Regions from separate parts of the Desulfonatronum parangueonense genome, predicted to be linked through region 2. Evidence: predicted binding sites of a transcription regulator. Region 2 holds the regulator's gene; the other holds the start of a gene.
What was found. Region 2 encodes HrcA, which represses chaperone genes, less so after heat shock. Its sites were predicted from a motif close to TGTTAGCACTCNNNNNNNNNGAGTGCTAACA; they were not measured.

Region 1: the regulator HrcA is predicted to act here: its motif matches at 1,657-1,687, upstream of groES (co-chaperone GroES).

What each region holds. Positions count from the first base shown of each region.
Region 1 is NZ_BAAHXH010000003.1:2,849,041-2,856,564, reverse strand. It holds gene ACYQ15_RS13050 (DUF4214 domain-containing protein) at 1-83, opposite strand, end outside; gene groES (co-chaperone GroES) at 1,720-2,010, shown strand; gene groL (chaperonin GroEL) at 2,069-3,715, shown strand; gene ACYQ15_RS13035 (GGDEF domain-containing protein) at 4,035-5,072, shown strand; gene hflX (GTPase HflX) at 5,073-6,581, opposite strand; gene ACYQ15_RS13025 (IMP cyclohydrolase) at 6,895-7,506, opposite strand.
Region 2 is NZ_BAAHXH010000003.1:4,074,317-4,081,840, reverse strand. It holds gene dnaK (molecular chaperone DnaK) at 1-1,763, opposite strand, end outside; gene grpE (nucleotide exchange factor GrpE) at 1,923-2,540, opposite strand; gene hrcA (heat-inducible transcriptional repressor HrcA) at 2,572-3,603, opposite strand; gene rfbD (dTDP-4-dehydrorhamnose reductase) at 3,854-4,723, opposite strand; gene rfbB (dTDP-glucose 4,6-dehydratase) at 4,720-5,769, opposite strand; gene ACYQ15_RS18245 (GGDEF domain-containing response regulator) at 6,165-7,524, opposite strand, start outside.

The DNA of each region.
Region 1 (7,524 bases), 1.2 Mb from region 2:
AGCAGTATACCTGTGAGAATTGCGAAAATCAGGGAATTCATCATCATTTTTTTTGATAACACACCAATTTTTGAAGTATCCATGCGTGCCCTCCCCGTTAAACAGTTAATCGAGACTTTCTCGCAAATAGGCTCAGACCAACATTCTTGTCACCAGATATCGAAGTACCTTTGAGTAGACCCTTTTTCATGTTTATGCTCAAATCTTCGTTTTTAGAGGGGCTCCTTATTGCTTCAAACCACAAGATCATCAGATTTTCAGCCGACTCTCTTCCGTTTGTCCTTTGCTATTGTTCCGCGGCTGAAAGATTGATCAAGGCCTAAAGACAATACCTATCAGGAAGGTGAGGATTGTCATAAATCTGTTTTTCATGTCGTGCTCAGACTCAATGGTTGATATGCGTTGATTTAACTTTGATATTTAACCAAAGGCCCGCCTCAGCCGAACAAGCCGAAGCGGGCAAAGTGGATTCCATTTCAACGGCAGAAACCAGCATGAAGGGTTATAATTTGAAGATAGTGCGGAGGAAGACAAATTAGGGTCCAGATTTTGGCTAGTTGTGTGAGGTTCACCCGTTAGAGCAGCTTCCTGTTATATTATTTGCTATCTTCCATGGGAAATTGTGTCAAGACCAATCTGGAATAGCGCGAATCGGACTACCAATCTTCCAAGTCTTTCAAATTCAATGACACAGAAGGTTCTCTGCCAGACGCTGCTTGGCTAAAGATCAAAGAACGGAACTGCAATTTCAAAATGATTACGGTAGATATCAGAGTGAGTTAGGGGGTTCGGAATGTTTCATAGTACAGATGGCTACTTCTCGGCATCGTTATGGATGCTACCAAAAAGAAGGCCGCCCTCATGCTAGACTAGCCATGGTCTTGAGCAAAAGTCAGGAGCGTCAGTGGGATTCCATGGAACAGAGGTTTCTGATCAGAGACCTGACGAGCCGATTCGAATGGATCATAAAAATCAACCAATTGTGGGATCCTGACAAAAGACTGTGCTGCTGTGTCGTCAACTTGGTGAACGATGGCTGGCTTGGTCCGGCAGTCAATCAAGCGAAAGCAGGGTGAAATAGCGTAGCATTTCTGGCAGTTAGCTGTGAAAAAGGTAACTGCTAAATAAGGCAGGGCACCAACCACCGCGGATCCGTGCTGCCTGGATACCGGCCTGCCCCGGTATGACGGAATGGAGTGCCTCGATAGCGAGTTCTCTCGGTCGTCACCCCGGCGCAGGCCGGGGTCCAGGTGTTTTTGTGTGGGTCAGTGGCCCGGAGTTATTGAGCAGTTACAGAAAAAGTGACATGCGGCCGTTCGCCCTCGAATCCTTTTGCAGAAACAGATCAGAGTTTGCCTGACGATGAGGATACTCATGTAGGAGTTAAGCTGTTTTGCAATCGAGATTTCTCGACGCAAAGTCATAAATTTGATGCTTCGCGAGTTGCGCGGCACGTGAAATTCACCGGCTTACTCCCATGAGAAAGTACGGTGTTCACTAGTCCTGATTTTATAATCGCAGTAAAATTTACAATTTGAATAAAAAAAATTGTTTTCATGACCATTTCTTATTTAACACACTCAAACAGAAAAAATTGTCTATTTTTGAGAAAATTCAAGGTTTGCAATTTTTGAGCATCCCGTTGATAAGCACCCCTGCTAGCACTCGCCGTTTGTGAGTGCTAGCAAAAAAACTACAAAAAAACTTTTGGAGGAAAAGATGAAATTGAAACCATTGAATGATCGTGTGCTGGTAAAGCGGCTTGAGGGTGAGGAAGTTACCAAGGGCGGCATTATCATCCCTGATTCCGCCAAGGAAAAGCCCATGAAGGGTGAAGTCATCGCCGTGGGCCCGGGAAAAGTCGGCGACGACGGGACGCGCACCAAGGTGGCGGTGGAAGCGGGCGACAAGGTGCTTTTCAACAAGTATGCCGGAACTGAAATGAAGGTGGACGGCGAAGAGTTCCTGGTCATGCGAGAGGACGACATTCTCGCGATTATCGAAGAGTAGTACCCGCTGACTAACCTGTCAGTCACGTTAACGATCAACCATCGCAAGGAGAAAGATTATGGCTTCTAAAGAGATATTGTTTGACACCAAGGCACGTGAAAAACTGAAGAAGGGTGTTGACACCCTGGCAAACGCAGTCAAGGTGACTCTCGGCCCCAAGGGTCGCAACGTGGTCATCGAGAAATCCTTCGGCTCGCCGATCATCACCAAGGACGGCGTTACCGTGGCCAAGGAAATCGAACTTGCGGACAAGTTCGAGAACATGGGCGCACAGATGGTCAAGGAAGTGGCCAGCAAGACCAGTGATGTCGCCGGGGACGGAACCACTACGGCTACCATTCTGGCTCAGGCCATTTTCACCGACGGTGTAAAGCTTGTCACCGCCGGCCGCAATCCCATGGCCATCAAGCGCGGCATCGACAAGGCCGTTGAGGCCGTCACCGCTGACCTGGTCAACCAGACCAAGCCCACCCGTGACCAAAAGGAAATCGCCCAGGTCGGCACCATTTCCGCGAACAACGACCCGACCATCGGCAACATCATTGCCGAAGCCATGAACAAGGTCGGCAAGGAAGGCGTGATCACCGTTGAGGAGGCCAAAGGCCTGGAAACAACCCTGGACGTAGTCGAGGGCATGCAGTTTGATCGCGGATACCTCTCCCCCTATTTTGTGACCGACCCGGAAAAGATGCTCTGCGAATTGGACGAGCCCCTGATCCTGATCTGCGAGAAGAAGATCTCCAGCATGAAAGACATGCTGCCCGTTCTGGAACAGGTCGCCAAAATGTCCAAGCCGCTGCTGATCATCTCTGAAGATGTGGAAGGCGAAGCCTTGGCTACCCTGGTCGTGAACAAGCTGCGCGGCACGTTGCAGGTTTCCGCCGTCAAGGCCCCTGGCTTTGGCGAGCGTCGCAAGGCCATGCTGCAGGACATCGCTATTCTGACCGGCGGTCAGATGGTTTCCGAAGACCTGGGCATCAAGCTGGAAAACATCTCCCTGAACGATCTGGGCAAGGCCAAGCGGATCGTTATCAACAAGGAAAATACGACCATCATCGACGGCGCCGGCGATCCCGAGCAGATCAAGGCCCGTGTGAAGCAGATCCGCAGCGAGATTGACGAAACCACTTCCGATTACGATCGCGAGAAGCTGCAGGAGCGTCTGGCCAAGATCGTCGGCGGAGTGGCGGTGATCAACGTCGGCGCCGCAACGGAAACCGAGATGAAGGAAAAGAAGGCCCGCGTTGAGGATGCGCTCAATGCAACCCGCGCTGCCGTGGAAGAAGGCATCGTGCCCGGCGGTGGAGTGGCCTTTGTGCGTTCCGTGAAGAGCCTGGAAGGCATCAAGACCGTTGACGACGACGAAGCTGCCGGCGTGACGCTGGTTCGCCGGGCCATTGAAGAGCCCCTGCGGATGATCTCGGCCAATGCCGGTTTCGAAGGCTCCATCGTTGTGGAAAAGGTCAAGGACGGCAAGGACGGATATGGCTTCAACGCCGCCACCGGCGTCTATGAAGATCTGATTTCCGCCGGCGTCATTGATCCGAAGAAGGTTACTCGTATTGCCCTCCAGAATGCCGCTTCCGTGGCCGGCCTGCTGCTGACCACCGAGTGCGCCGTGGCTGAAAAGCCCGAGCCGAAGAAAGATATGCCCATGCCCGGCGGTGGTATGGGTGGAATGGGCGGAATGGGCGGAATGTACTAATCCACTCAGATTGTTGCGCTCCAAAGGCCGGACATTGTCCGGCCTTTTTTTTGTCGTGCAACGAATCGCCTGTGGGCGTCATTGCAAATTCGCGGTTCGCGATGTCTTCGGTTCTGCTTTCTGGGTGCGCTGATGATTATAATCTTGCACAGATTGTCATTTATGGGTAACTCGGGTGAGGGCGCAGCTGGATACCTTGTGTTGACTCCATGCGGCCATGATTCGTTGAATGGGCCTGCAAGGAGCATGCACGAAAGGAACCAGCCCCTGTGACACAGTGAATCATGATCAAACGTACATAACCAACGGGGTGTGCGCGATGAAACGGTGCTTTGAAGATCTTTGCGCGACCATGGACAAGTTGGGTGTTCCCCGGGAGTCCAAGTGGCGGGGATTGATTTTATACATGCGCAGCATCCGGGATTACGAGTTTCTGACCACCGAACAACGTGAGCGGACACAGGACCTGGTCATGCAGGTCCTGCGCAGGAAGGACTTTTCGGATGCGGCGTTTCAAAAGTTGTTGCGGGACAACGAAGCAATCATCAATGATCGATGGCGGCACAAGCTGACGGAGACCCTCCAGGATACAGCCCGGTTGATGAAACAGTTTCAGACCTTGTTGCAGCGCAGAAAAAATGATGTCCAGGATCTTGAAGTCCTGACCCTGGAAACCATTCAAAGTGATCAACCGATGGAGAAGATGGTCAACGAGATTCAGAACGGATTCCATAAGATTGAAGGCATGTTGCAGAGTGATCTGGAATCCATTGTGACCATGAGCATGACCGATGAGCTGACGAAACTGTATAATCGAAGAGCCCTGGACTCCTTTATGCACCGCGCGCTTAAAAAGTCGGTATCCTGTCAGACGCCCTTGGCCATGGTTTTTCTGGATATCGACAACTTCAAGCAGTTCAATGACAAATACGGGCATCTGGTTGGAGATCAGGCTCTTATAACCGTCGCGGGCCTGCTCAAGGCATGTGTTGACGACCAGGAAAAGGGAGTCGGCTGCACCATTTTTCCCGCGCGCTTCGGCGGTGAGGAGTTTGCGGTGGTCATGCCTGGGGCTTCAGGTTTGGAGGCCGTGAGTTTTGCCGAAAAGGTCCGTAACCGGATTAAAGATTACAACTTCCTGATCCGCAACGGCAGTGGTGAAGTGGTTTACTCGGGAGTGAAAATAACCATCAGCGCCGGCGTGGCTGAATTGCACGCCGACTGCGGACAAAGCCCCAGCAGTGGCACGTTGATGGAGGCCGCGGACCGGGCATTGTATCAGGCAAAGAAAAATGGCAGGAACCAGGTAGTGTTGTACCAGGGCGATGGAGTCTCAGAAACGCATACGGATCATTGATCAGGCAAGGGAGGCAGGAAGGGCGGCCATGATACGCTGGACAAGATTTTCCAGCCCCTCTCCGGTTTGAACGGATATTCCGATCCCTTCCGGAAAGATCTGCCCAAGCCGTACCCGGTCCTCGACAGACAGGAGATCGAGCTTGTTCAGCAGCAACAAGGTTGGGACTTCCTGAAGGTTCATTTCTTCCAGTATGTTCCGGACATCCTGGACCTGACGTTCCAGTTCAGGGTGGGCGGCATCCGCAACATGTAAAAACAAATCGGCCTCGTCCAATTCTTCCAAAGTCGCCCGAAAGGCTTCCTTGAGTTCCGGAGGCAGACGACGGATGAAACCCACGGTGTCCGTGATGATCACTTCCCGTTGCTGCGGAAACCTTACCCGGCGACTGGTGGGATCCAGCGTGGCAAACAGCTTGTTTTCCGCGAGTACCTCACTGGCCGTGAGAACGTTCAGCAAGCTGGATTTGCCCGTGTTGGTGTATCCGACCATGGCCACGATGGGCAGCCCCACCTTTTGGCGACGGACCCTGGTGGCTGCACGCTGTCGGCGCAATTCTTCCAGATCCTGTTTTATTCTCGCTATGCGCTGGCGAATTTTCCGACGATCCAATTCCAGCTTCGTCTCCCCCGGACCACGACCCCCGATACCGCCTGCCAAACGGCTCATGGCCCTGTCCTGACGCACCAGGCGGGGCATGGTATAGCGCAACTGGGCCATCTCTACCTGCAATTTTCCGGCTCTTGTCTTCGCGTGCTGGGCAAAAATGTCCAGGATCAACTGGGTCCGATCCAGTACCTTGCGTTCACTGAGCTGGGTCAGATTGCGAATCTGGGTTGGGCTCAAATCCTGATCAAAGAGCAGAATCCCGGCATTCGTCCGCAAAGCCAGGACCTCAAGTTCGGAAAGCTTTCCCTTGCCCAGAATGTGCTTGGGATTTTGACGCTGAACCCGCTGAATCATTTTGCCGGCAACGGTGATTCCCGAAGTTTTTGCCAAATCTGAAAGTTCATCAAGGTTGATCTCCTGTTCGGCGCGCGGAAGCGTGTCCACACTGACCAACAGGGCCCTGTCGTCGGTGGGCGTCGGCCCTTGGGCGGCTATGGTCCGGCCAAGCTCTTCCTCGATGGCTTCGGTTTGTTCCAGGAAATTGACATGGACCTGATCCCACGTTGTTGGCGGAAAAACCCGGTACGGGCTTTGTTCCGCACCGCCAGGAAGGAGATGTGCCCAGGAGAAAAGGCTGGGCTGCCCCCAGGAATCAAGGCACAAGGCTGAAATGGAATCCAGGCGCAGGAAGATCAGGTCCATCAGGTCTTCTTCATTCAGAGGATCCTGATTGAGGTGGGTGTGAAACAGGCGCAGTCCGCGCAAGCGTCCCGGCCCATGACGGCCGGGCGGGAGTTCAGGTATGACGATTCCGTGGGCATCGCCGACGACGACGATCTGCGGTTTGCCCTGTCGATCAATAAGCAGACCGATCTGCCGTCCCATGTCGACGCTGAGCATGCACAGTTCCCGAGCCTGCTCAGGGGTGTATCCCTCAGCGGAAGGATAACGCCGCTGGTACAAACGATTCAGCGCTTTGAGCTGGCTGGGCTTCAGGCCTGTTGTGTTGCCTTGGATCTGGCTGGCTATGTCGGGACCTCGGTCGGGTGAAGTTAATTGGTATAACGTCTCTAACGAAGCAGGGTAATTTATGGCTCAGTTCTTCAGCTGGCTTGAGAACATCCTGCCCTCTAGAATTTTCTGTTCAGTACCCTATGCGACAAAATAATTCCCAATCAGGAAAAAGCAATACGATATCCGGATCTTCCTTGAATCAATACGGAGAGGCTTCACCAACCTTGGCAAGATGTTGCGCGATCATGGCATCATAACTCGAAGTCAAGCGGAAGGTCCTCGCCGCGGTCTCCTGGCGCAGGGCGAGGCTGACATGATAATGCTGAGAAGCCAGTTCATCCATTACGCGTGGATAGAATTCAGGATCAGGAACCACCAGGACGCTGTGGAAATTCTTCGCGGCAGCCCGGAGCATGGTCGGCCCGCCGATGTCGATCTGTTCGACACAAGCACGGATATCCAGATTTTGCTCAAGGGCGCTTGCGAAGTCGTACAGATTGACGCAGATCAGGTCCAGGGGCAACAAATTACTTTCCGTAAGGGTCTTCATGTGTGCGGGATTACCCTTGTCCGCCAGCAAAGGCCCATGAATATGCGGATGCAGAGTTTTGACCCGGCCATCAAGGATTTCCGGAAACCCCGTGAGCTCGCTTACCGCCCGAACAGGCAGGCCCGCCTCCAGCAACACCTTCCTCGTCCCGCCCGTGGAAACAAGCTGCACTCCTCCTTGGTGCAAAAAAGTCGCGAAATCTTCCAAGCCGGATTTATTTGTAACGCTGAGCAGCGCCTGTCTGATGGGTAATAATTGCATGTGGTCTCTCTTTTTTAT
Region 2 (7,524 bases):
GCCTGGGCCAGCTCTTCGGACGCCTTGCGGATTTCGGCTTCGTCATCACCCTCCATCAGCTTCTTCAGATTTTCAATCTTGGCTTCGATCTCGCCGCGGAGCACGGAATCCAGCTTGTCGCCAAGGTCCGTGATGGATTTCTGCGTGGCATAGATCAACGAATCGGCATGGTTGCGGGCTTCGATGAGCTGCTGTTTCTTCTTGTCGTCTTCGGCATGGGCCTCGGCATCCTTGATCAGGTTCTGGATTTCACTCTCGGACAGGCCGCTGGATGCGGTGATCCGGATGGACTGCTCCTTGCCCGTACCCAGATCCTTCGCGGAAACGTTGACGATGCCGTTGGCGTCGATGTCAAAGGCCACCTCGATCTGGGGCATGCCGCGGGGCGCGGGAGGAATGCCGGTCAATTCGAACCGGCCGAGGGTCTTGTTGTCCGAGGCCATGGGGCGCTCGCCCTGCAGGACATGGATGGAGACCGAAGGCTGATTGTCCGCGGCCGTGGTGAAGACCTGGCTCTTGCGTGTCGGAATGGTGGTGTTGCGATCGATCAATCGGGTGCAGACTCCGCCCAGGGTTTCGATACCCAGGGAAAGCGGCGTAACATCCAGGAGCAGCACGTCTTTCACGTCGCCGGCAAGGATGCCGCCCTGGATGGCCGCGCCCATGGCGACCACTTCGTCAGGGTTCACGCCCTTGTGCGGTTCACGCCCAAAAAAATCCTGCACCTTTTTCTGGACCAGGGGCATACGGGTCATGCCGCCGACCAGGATGACTTCATCGATGTCCGAGGTCTTCAACCCGGCATCCGCCAAGGCTTTCTTGCACGGCTCAATGGTCTTGGCCACCAGGTCTTCCACCAGGGTTTCCAGCTTGGCTCGGGAAAGCTTGATCAGCAAGTGCTTGGGGCCGTTCTGGTCCGCGGTGATGAAAGGCAGGTTGATCTCGGTTTCCATGGACGTGGAAAGTTCCTTCTTGGCCTTTTCCCCGGCTTCCTTGAGACGCTGCAGCGCCATGCGGTCCTTGGAGAGATCGATGCCGTTGTCACGCTTGAATTCGTTCACAAGGTAGTCGATCACCCGGTGGTCGAAGTCCTCGCCGCCGAGAAAGGTATCGCCGTTGGTGGCCCGAACTTCAACCACATTGTCCCCGACCTCGAGAATGGAAATATCAAAGGTGCCGCCGCCCAGATCGAAGACCGCGACTTTTTCGTTCTTTTTCTTGTCGAATCCGTAAGCCAGTGAAGCCGCGGTGGGTTCGTTGATGATCCGCTTCACTTCCAGGCCCGCGATGCGTCCGGCGTCCTTGGTGGCCTGGCGTTGGCTGTCGTTGAAATAGGCCGGCACGGTGATCACGGCTTCGGTGACGGTCTCGCCCAAATAGGCTTCGGCGTCGGATTTCAGCTTTTGAAGGATCATCGCGGAAATTTCAGGAGCGCTGTACTTCTTGCCGTCAATGTCCACGTAGCAATCGCCGTTGCCCCCTTCCACGATCTTGTAAGGGGAACTGCTTTTCCAGCCCTTGATTTCCGGGGCGTCGAACCGACGGCCCATAAGCCGCTTGATCGCAAAAACCGTCTTTTCGGGATTGGTTACGGATTGTCGCTTGGCAATTTCACCGACCAGACGTTCCTTGTCCGTGAAGGCGACGATGGAAGGAGTCGTGCGTCCGCCTTCGGGGTTGGAAATGCACTTCGGCTCCTTGCCTTCCATGACGTACACGCAACTGTTGGTTGTTCCCAAGTCAATCCCAATTATTTTTCCCATGTGCAAAATCCTCCTGAAAGCTTAGTATGTTGTGCAAGTTAAGTTTGAATGACGGCTTGTAAAGGGTCGTAATGGAAAAATATGGTGCAACTGTATCACCCGATGCTCTTAATCTGAACGGATACTTTTGCCTTTGTCGGCTACCGCCGAATCGTTGCATCATGGGTTGCATGCGGTACTGACCAGCACCTTGGCGGGCCGCAGCAGACGGCCTTTCAGGCGATAGCCTTTCTGAACGACCTGACAGATCTTGCCCGGCTCGAGTTCCGGGTCGGGCTGCTGCGCCAGGGCTTCATGCCATGCAGGGTCGAAGTCCTCCCCGGCTTCGCCGAGCGGCTCCAGACTGTGGCGGCTGAGAATGTCCAGAAAAAGCTTGCGGGTCATTTCCACGCCGCTGAGGAGATCCCGGCCCTGTCCGGACTTGCGGCCATGCTCCAAAGCCAGATCAAGGTTGTCCAGAACCGGCAACAGATCTTCGAGCACGGATTCCGTGGCGAATTTACAGAACTCCTCTTTCTCACGATGCAGTCTTTTTTTAAGATTTTCCGTTTCCGCCGCCATGCGCAGTTTTTCGTCCTGCACCTTGGCCAGCTCCTGGCATTGCGAGCAGACCTTCTCCTTGCAGAGCCGAAGCAGTTCCTCGTCTTCCATGGCGGTTACGGTTTCGTCCGTGATGACCTGATCCTCGCCACTCAGAAGATCCTTCATGTCGATATTGTCTCCGGCAGCGTTTTTGGCATTGCTGTCCGGTGATGCTTTCTGCTCTTTTGCCGGCATAAAATTCCTCCTTGCAAAATCTTGATGCCCATCAAAAACGATTCTTCAACAGTCGGCTGATGATCTGGGCCGTGAACTCAACCAACGGAACGACCTTGGCGTAATCCATCCGGATCGGCCCGATAATGCCGACAACGCCCAAAGGGTCTTCTTGTCCCAGGTAGGGAGACGAGATCAATGTGAATTCCCGCAACCCTTCCTGGTCTTCCTCCCGTCCAAAGACGATGGAAATGCCTTCAGGCTTGGAAACCTTGTCCAGTAGTTCCAAAAGCTGCGTCCGTTCCTCGAGCATCCGTAAGAGTTCCTGAAGTTTCGCCGGATTGGCGAACTCGGGATGGGTGAAAAAATTCACCGTGCCCTCAACGAACATTTCTCTTGGACTGTTTTCGCTGAAAACCTGCTGGGCCAGAACCAGCGCCTGCTGGCTGACCGCCTGATATTCGCGCTGAACGGCGTCCATTTCCTGCAACAGCTTGCTCCGGACCTGGGACAGAGTCCGTCCCTGAAAAAGCTGATTCAGATAGTTGCTGTACTTGGTCAGATCATCCGTGCCCAGTTTGGGATCCACCGTCACGATCTTGTTGCGGACAATTCCGCCTTCAACCACCAGTATGGCCATGGCCAGGCCGGCCTTCAGCAGGATGAAGTCGATGTGCTTGAAACCGATATTCGTGGCCTTGGGGGCCAGGATCATGCTCACCTGTCGCGTATAGGCCGAAAGCAGCCGTGAAGCGTTGCGCAACAACTCGGACACGTCCAATTTTTCGTCGCCCAGACTCGCCGCGAGCTGATTCCGCTCCTCCTGAGAGAGAGGCGAATACTTCAATACGGAGTCGACGTAGAATCGAAAACCCTGAGAGGAAGGAATGCGCCCGGCCGAGGTATGCGGCTGCTCCAGGTACCCCTTCTCGGTCAGGTCGGCCATGATGTTCCGAATGCTGGCCGGACTCAGATTCAGGTTTGATTTTTTGGCGATCGTCCTCGATCCGACTGGTGCGGCTGTTTGAATATAGTCTTCGATGAGCGTGACCAGAACGCCTATTTCACGTGCTTGCAGTTCCATATTGCCTTACCTTGCTGGCACTCGATGTGAGAGAGTGCTAGTCCCAATAAATATGTGAATAGGTTCTGTCAAGGAACGACATTTTTTTTGTTGGAATAAGTGCATCATCGAGATGCACTTATGGCTGGCGGCGTGTTGGAAGCAGGGCCCTGAATCCAGCACGGGATATGAGGTAATGCGAGGTTGTATTTCGATTTCGATTGCGATTTCGATGGAATGCGATTCGTTGATAAATACGAATAATTGAGATTCAAGGCAGGTGCTGAAAGACGTACTCTCTGAGGGCCTGAAGCCAGGGGCGGGGTTTGATGCCGGTGAGGGTGGTGAACGAGCTGGTATCCAGCACGGAATAGGCGGGTCGCTTGGCTTTTTGCGGATACTGGTCCGAAGAGATGGGAAAGACGTCGCACTGCAGCCCCTTGGCTTGCACCGCGGCCCCGGCCAGTTCGCACCATGTGGCGCAGCCGCAGTTCACCAGGTGAAAAATCCCGGTTCCATCCGCCTTGAACAGTTCCACGGAATAATCCGCAAGGTCCGGGGTATAGGTGGGCGAGCCGGTCTGGTCGTGGACGACGTTCAAGGATGGTCGCTGGGCTGCAAGAGCAAGAATCTTGGCCACGAAGTTGGTCCGGCCCGGCCCGAAAAGCCATGCCGTGCGGATGATGGTCAACCGCTCCAGGCCAAGATCCTGGAGCGCCTTCTCTCCGGCCAGCTTGGTCTTGCCATAGACGCTTTGCGGGTTGGTCTGACTTTCCGAGCAATACGGCGTATCGGATTTTCCGTTAAAGACGAAGTCGGTGCTGTAATGCGCCAGCCGTATATTGCGTTGTTTGGCCAACCGGCCCAGGGTTGCGGGCAGTCGATGGTTCAGACGCGCGGCCTCTTCCGGTTCATCCTCGGCCTGGTCCACCTGGGTATAGGCCACGGTGTTGCAGACAATGTCCGGCTCATGCTCGTCCAGGAAGGCAGCAACCCGGTCCTGATCGAAAAGATCCAGGTCGTCACGACCAACGGGGACAACCTGCCAACCGCTTTTCATCAGGCTGGCGCATAAGGATTGTCCCAGCAATCCCGTCTTGCCACCCAGGACCACAACCTTGGGAGACGCGGTGGAAATCATTGCCGTTCCTCGTACCATGCATTCATGAATTCCCGGTAGCTGCCGTCCTGAACCCTGGCCAGCCATTCCCGATTGTCCTGATACCACTGGATGGTCTCCCGCAGTCCCAGTTCAAAGGTGTATTTCGGAGCAAAGCCGAGTTCCCGCGCGGCCAGGGTGTAGTCCATGGCGTAGCGCCTGTCGTGCCCGGGCCTGTCCTGGACGTGACGGATCAAGGAGTGGGGTTTGCCCAAAAGGTCAAGCAGGGTGGTGACGACCTGCATGTTCGTTCGCTCGGCGTTGCCGCCGAAGTTGTAAACCGCTCCAGGTCGACCATGGTCCATGGACAGTTCGACGCCCCGGCAATGGTCCAGGACATGGATCCAGTCGCGAACATTGGCCCCGTCTCCGTATACCGGCAGCGGTTTATCCTCCCAGGCCAGGGTCAGCATCAGGGGAATCAGTTTTTCCGGAAATTGAAACGGGCCGTAGTTGTTTGAACACCGGGTGATCACCGTGGGCAGACCATAGGTTTCATGGTAGGCGCGCACCAGCAGATCCGCCGACGCTTTGGACGCCGAGTACGGACTGTTGGGCGCCAGGGGGGTTTGTTCGCTGAACAGCCCCGTGGAGCCGAGAGTTCCGTAAACCTCATCCGTGGAAACCTGCAGGAAAAGCTCGATATTCGCCTTGCGGGCAGCTTCCAGCAGATTATGGGTGCCCTGGATGTTGGTGGTGATGAACGGGGAGGAATCATGAATGGAGCGATCCACATGAGATTCGGCGGCAAAATTGAGTATGGCCTGTATACGATGTTCGGACAGCAGGCGCGGCACCAATACCGGATCGGCAATATCTCCGTGAACGAAAACATGGCGGGCGCCCTGCTCCTGGCGACTTGGGTCCTGCTCCAGTGCCAGCAGGTTCATCCGGTTGCCGGCATACGTCAGCTTGTCCAGGTTGACGATGTGCAGGTCGGATCGCTGTTCCAAGAGGGCAAGAATAAAGTTCGAGGCGATGAAGCCGCAGCCTCCGGTCACCATTATTCTGTTCAAACGGCGTTGCATGAACGTCTCCTTCTCAAGCGCAAATGAGGTGGGTATCTAGCCTTGTGGCTGGCCGAGGTCAAATTCGAGTTGACCAAGGTTCATACACCGTTCAACCGTAGCCGGTTCAAGTATTGGCCCAAAGACATTGAAGATAAAAAAAACCAGACGTAACTGCCCAGGCAAGTATGCGCTCTTCCTCCGAAAAATCGGGATCGGGATCGGGATCGGGGTCGGAGTCGGGATCGGAATCAATTTCGAAAACAATGGATGTCGCTCCACACGGTTTCGTTCCAATTTCGATTCCGATTTCGATTTCGATTTCGATTTCGATTGCGATTTCGAGTCTATTTCATGCCAAACTCGGCAACAGCATTGGTTTGCTGAAGTGGGTACGACCAGGCGATTCCAATCTGCTATCCCGTCGCCTCGTGCATCTCATGGGGAGCGTTCGCGTCTTCCTGCCGTGTCTGGAGACAGTTGCCCAGGCAAATCCGGTCCCTTCCGCCTCGTTTGGCAATGTACAGGGCTTCGTCAGCAGCCACGAGCATCGCGGAAGCGTCCGCGGAGTCCGCGGCCATGGCGGCGCCGACACTCAGGGTGACCGTGAAGTTTTCCGTATCCGCTGAAAAGCGGATTTCCTTGAATCGCATCCGAATATCATCCAATAACGCGATGGCTGCGTCCGCGTCGCAATCCACCAGCGCCACGGCGAATTCCTCCCCGCCGTAGCGACCGATGCTGTCGCTTTTGCGCAGCCGTTGCTTCAGGAGATGCGCAAGGGCCTTGATCACCTGATCTCCGACGGCATGGCCGTACGTGTCATTGACCTGCTTGAAATGATCGATGTCCAGCATGGCCACGCACAAGGGACTGCTGTGCCGTTTGGCCTTGGAATATTCCAAGGCGATCTGCTCCTTGATCCTGGAATGCTTGAGCAGTCCGGTCAGGCTGTCCTTGACCATCAATTCGTTCAGCTGACGCATCCGGGCGGCCCGCACCGAGACGGCGACCACGAGATGCCGGTCGGAAATGGGCTTGGTCAGGAAATCGTCTCCGCCACTGCTCATGGCCGACAACTGCTGATCAATATCGGTTTCCGCGGACAAATAGATAATGGGCAGACTGAGCCAGTCGTCATGCATCCGGATCACCCGGGCCAGATCGATGCCGGTATATCCCGGCATGTTCAGGTCCATCAGGATCAGGTCCGGCTGAAATTCGTCCAGAACTTCAAAGATGTGTACCGGATCGCTCAGTGTCCTGGACTCCATGCCGGCACCGCGCAGGATCAGGGAATAGTGCCCAGCCAGTTCCTGATCATCGTCAACGATCAGCACCCGGTACGGCAGGGCCTGCCTGCGGCGCACCGACTGTTCCACCCGATCGATAAGCTTGGGAATGTCCACGGGTTTGAGAAAAAAACCTTCGGCCCCGATTCGTGCGGCCTGCATCCGGATCTCAAAGGTATCCTGATCGGACAAAAAAATGATGGGACAGTCCAGGTCCTGAAATTCCGGCGAAAGAGCGACATGCTCGATGGTGTTCAAGCCATCGGGATGAAACGCCACGTCCAGAATCAGGACATCCGGCTTGGATCGAGCAAGATCTTCAGCAGCCTCGGCCAGTCGGGTATGACGATTGACCGAGTAGCCGAAGTGGCCGAAAACACGTGACAACTCCTGAGCAAAAGGCTCTTCGTTTTCAGCAAGGCAGATGCTGATTTCGTCGCCTTTGCGCAATCTTTCGGTAACGGCCTCGAAAATTGCCGCGGAT